Regions from separate parts of the Arthrobacter sp. JZ12 genome, predicted to be linked through region 2. Evidence: riboswitches for the same ligand, from Rfam matches in the RefSeq annotation. Region 2 holds a riboswitch; the other holds the start of a gene.
The links. A riboswitch is a leader RNA that binds a small molecule or an ion and turns the genes downstream of it on or off. The one in region 2 is predicted to bind S-adenosylmethionine.
Positions count from the first base shown of each region.

Region 1: another riboswitch for S-adenosylmethionine. It lies ahead of GC088_RS09740 (aminotransferase class V-fold PLP-dependent enzyme); the one in region 2 lies ahead of GC088_RS13565 (bifunctional o-acetylhomoserine/o-acetylserine sulfhydrylase).

Region 1 covers NZ_CP045246.1:2,098,140-2,100,330, reverse strand. The annotation lists gene GC088_RS09740 (aminotransferase class V-fold PLP-dependent enzyme) at 1-1,246, opposite strand, end outside; SAM riboswitch class IV at 1,287-1,401, opposite strand; gene hisN (histidinol-phosphatase) at 1,454-2,191, opposite strand, start outside.
Region 2 covers NZ_CP045246.1:2,913,152-2,915,342, forward strand. The annotation lists gene GC088_RS13565 (bifunctional o-acetylhomoserine/o-acetylserine sulfhydrylase) at 1-1,064, opposite strand, end outside; SAM riboswitch class IV at 1,108-1,224, opposite strand; gene GC088_RS13570 (DUF72 domain-containing protein) at 1,290-2,021, shown strand; gene GC088_RS13575 (DUF2306 domain-containing protein) at 2,061-2,191, shown strand, end outside.

The DNA.
Region 1 (2,191 bases), 820 kb from region 2:
CGGTGCCGAGACCGTCGCGAATGAGTGCCGATAGGCCGGTCAGCAGCCGATCGACGTCGTCGTGCCGGGAACCCAGCCCGAAACTTGCCCGGAGTGAGCCGGACGGCAGTCCCAGGCGCTTCAGGAGAGGGTGGGCGCAGAATTTGCCGTCCCGGAGTCCCACGCCGTGCTCCGCCGACAGGTACGCAGCGACCAGGCCGGCGTCGTACCCATGGACCGAAAAGTTAACGACGCCGATGGCGTCCGTGCTGTCGGAAAAAATTGAGTGGACCGTGATGCCCGGCAGGCCGCTGAGCCCTTCCACCAGTGCTTTACGGAGATCGGCCTCGTGGCGCAGCCACTCGTCCTCGTCGAGCCCGGAAATTACCTGGGTGGCGTGCGCCAGGGCCGCCGCACCCAGGACGTTGGGCGATCCGCCCTCGTGGCGGGCCGGACCGGTTGTCCAGGACACCGAATCCACCTTCACTGCCTTGACCGCGCCGCCACCGGCAAGGTGCGGCGAACCGGCGTCGAGCCAGTCCGGCCTGCCCACCAGCACACCTGCTCCGAAGGGTGCGTACAGCTTGTGACCCGAGAAGGCGACGTAGTCAATCCCGTCACGGAGGAGGTTCAGGCGCCGGTGCGGCGCCAGTTGGGCCGCGTCGACGGCGATGCGCGCCCCGGACGCGTGGGCAATCGCCGCGAGTCGGGCAATGGGAAGGACCTCTCCGGTGACGTTGGAAGCGCCGGTCACGGCGAGCAGGCTCACTCCGCCGGAGAGAAGTTCCTCTTCCACGGCAGCCACTGTTTCCTCGATGGTCGGTGCGGCAATCAGGCCCCGGTGCGGCCGATCCAGCCACGGCAGGAGATTGGCGTGATGTTCCAGGTCCAGGTAGAGCACGTCACCTTCCGCCGGCAGGCAGCCGGCGAGGAGGTTCAGGGCGTCGGTGGTGTTGCGCGTGAAAATGACGGCGTCGTCGTTACGGCCGCCTACGAAGCTGCGCACCGCCTGCCGCGCGTTCTCATACAGCGAGGTGGAGATTTGCGAGGCATAACCGGCACCGCGGTGCACGCTCGCGTAGTACGGAAGCACCGTCTGGACATAGTCGTTCACCGCCTCCAGAGCCGGCGTCGACGCGGCGTAGTCAAGGTTCACGTACCGGACGGTGCGGCCGTCGATCAGCGGGGCCGGAAGCTCCGCGCCGAGGACGTCGGCCAGCGGTTCGGCGGAGACGTTGCTGGTGTTTTCAAGGACGGCATTGCTCATGGCATAACCCCACAGTGCTCTCAAGGGACCGCCCTGGGAGGTCCCGCGCTTGCCGTACCACGGTCTGGCACGGCCTGGTCGTCACCCGGGGCACCCCACCGCGGAAGGAGGGTTGCCGGCCAGCAAACCGGGGTTTTGCGCTGGCACTCGTGACCAATGGCTTCAGGATAGGACAGTCCGATCCTTCCCTGCCTCATTGTTACGGCGTTACGCCGGTGCAGCGCCTTCCTGGAGCAGGTCGTCCAGCGTTGGGTTGAGGACCTTGAGCGCGTCACTGTGCAGCGTGCCGTTGGTTGCCAGCGCATTGCCGCCGAAAGGCCCGTCGGCGCCCTCGAGCGAGGTGAACCGGCCGCCCGCCTCGGTGACGATCGGCACCAGCGCAGCCATGTCGTACAGGTTGAGCTCCGGCTCGCAGGCAATGTCCACGGCGCCCTCTGCGACCAGGCAGTACGACCAGAAGTCGCCGTAGGCGCGGGTGCGCCAGACCGATTCCGTCAGTGACAGGAACTCGGGCAGGTTCCCGCGTTCCTTCCAGCCGGACAGGCTGGAGTAGGAGAGTGAGGCGTCTTCCAGCCGGGAGACGTTGGAGACCCGCAGCCGGGTTGCCGAGGCAAGCGACTTGCCCGTAAATGCTCCCGTTCCCGTTGCGGCCCACCACCGCTTCCCGAGGGCGGGCGCGCTTACGACGCCGACGACGGGACGGCCCTCATCAACCAGCGCTATGAGCGTTGCCCAGACCGGCACGCCGCGGACGAAATTCTTGGTGCCGTCGATGGGATCAATGATCCACCGGCGGGATCCTGCCCCGCTGCTGCCGAACTCCTCGCCCAGCACCGCGTCCCGCGGGCGGGCACGCGAAAGCTGGCCCCGAATGGCCTCCTCCGCTGACTTGTCGGCGTCGGTGACGGGCGTGAAGTCAGGCTTTGTTTCAACCGCCAGATCGAG
Region 2 (2,191 bases):
TCAAAGGCGACGATGGCGCCGGTCCCCTTGGGACCGTACTTGCGTCCGCGCTCGTACCACGGGCTTGAGGGCAGCCCCGCGTAAGCGACGGCGACGACGTCGTCCCTGTCCTCCAGCCAGCGCGCCACCTTCTCCGCGTTCTCAACGTGACGCTCCACGCGCAGGCTCAGGGTCTCGAGGCCCTGGGCGATCAGGAAGGCGTTGAACGGCGAGACCGCCGAGCCGAGGTCGCGCAGGAGCTGGACCCGCGCCTTGAGGATGTAGGACAGGTTCGCGCCGAGTGCGCCGCCCTCGCCCAGGTCACGGGCGTAGACCAGGCCGTTGTAGGTGGGGTCCGGCGTGTTGAAGCCGGGGAAGCGCTCAGGATCGGCGCCGAAGTCGAACTTCCCGGAATCGACAATGACTCCGGCGATCGCCGCGCCGTGGCCGCCCAGGTACTTCGTGGCCGAGTGCACCACGATGTCGGCGCCCCACTCAAGCGGGCGGATGAGGTACGGCGTCGAAAGGGTGTTGTCGACGATCAGGGGGACGCCGGCGTCGTGCGCGGTGCGGGAGACGCCCTCAATGTCCAGCACGTCCTGGCGCGGGTTGGAAACGGCCTCGGCGAAGAAGAGCTTGGTGTTGGGCTGTACGGCGTCGCGCCACTGGTCGAGGTTGTCGGGATCCTCGACGAAGGTGACGGAGATGCCGAACTTCTTCAGCGTGTGCGCGAAGAGGTTGTACGTGCCGCCGTAGAGGCTGGGGCTGGCGACGATGTGGTCACCGGACTCGGCGATGTTCAGGATCGCGAAGGTTTCAGCCGCCTGCCCCGAGCTGAGCAGCAGGGCAGCCAGGCCGCCCTCCAGGCTGGCGATCCGCTGCTCGACCGCGTCCTGGGTCGGGTTGCCGATGCGGGTGTAGATCGGCGCGATCTCGGCGAGCGCGAAGCGGTTCGCGGCGCTCTCGGCGGTCGGGAAGACGAACGACGTGGTCTGGTAGATGGGCAGGGCGCGTGCGCCGGTGGCGGCGTCGGGCTCCTGGCCTACGTGGATCTGACGGGTTTCAAAGGACCAACCGTTGGACATTGAAGTCTCCTGGAATCAGGGCCCGGCATGCTCGAAGCACCACGGGCCGCGCTTGCCACCCGACACTTCGCCGGACGGCCAGGTCTTCACCCGGGGCACCCCGCCGCGGTTGGAGGGTTGCCGGCCAGCAAGCCGGGGCTATCTGCTGGCACTCATGACCTGAGCCCAGTGTAAGCAGACGGAGTTCCATGGGCGTCAAGATGACGCGATGTGTAACTGTGGAGCGTGAGCGAAATCCGCATCGGCACCTCCGGCTGGAGCTACGACCACTGGAACGGCGTCTGCTACCCGCATGGCACTCCCCCGGCGCGGCGGCTCGATTCCTACGTGGCCCGCTTCGACACGGTGGAGCTCAACGCCAGCTTCTACCGCTGGCCGCGGGATACGACGTTCGCCGGGTGGCGCCGTCGTCTTCCCCATGATTTTGCCCTGTCGGTGAAGGCACCCCGCGGGCTGACCCACGCGAAGAAGCTGTACGCGCCGGAGGTGTGGATCGAGCGGATCGCCCGCTGCTGGCACGAGCTGGGCGACCGCCGCGCCGTCCTGCTCGTCCAGCTTCCGCCGGGGACGGAGCGCGACGACGCCCGCCTGGACTACTTCCTGTCCCAGCTGCCCTGGTGGATCCGGGTGGCGGTCGAATTCCGCCATCCCAGCTGGCACGACGACGCCGTGTACGCGCTGCTCGAACGGCACCAGGCCGCCTACACCGTCATGAGCGGAGCTGGTCTCCCCTGCGTTCTGCGGGCGACCGCGCCATTTGTGTACGCGCGGCTGCATGGCCCGGATCATGGGCACCTGTATGCCGGCTCGTACTCGGACGCGGACCTGGGCTGGTGGGCGGACCGGATCCGGGAATGGCATGGCTCCGGCAAGGACGTGTACGTCTACTTCAATAACGACGGCGGCGGGAACGCTGTGCGGAACGCCGCGACTCTGCGGTCATCAGTGAACCGCTGAGTCCTTTACGCCTAACTCACGCGGTGCCACAATCCTCTCGTGGCTGAGAAAATCTCGACCGCAAGGCCGCGGCTCGTGAGACCTACTGCGGTGGCGATCGGCCTACTGGTCGCCATCGTCCTGGTGTCCGCGGCGGTTCGGATCGCCGTCGACTGGCCGAACATCCTCGC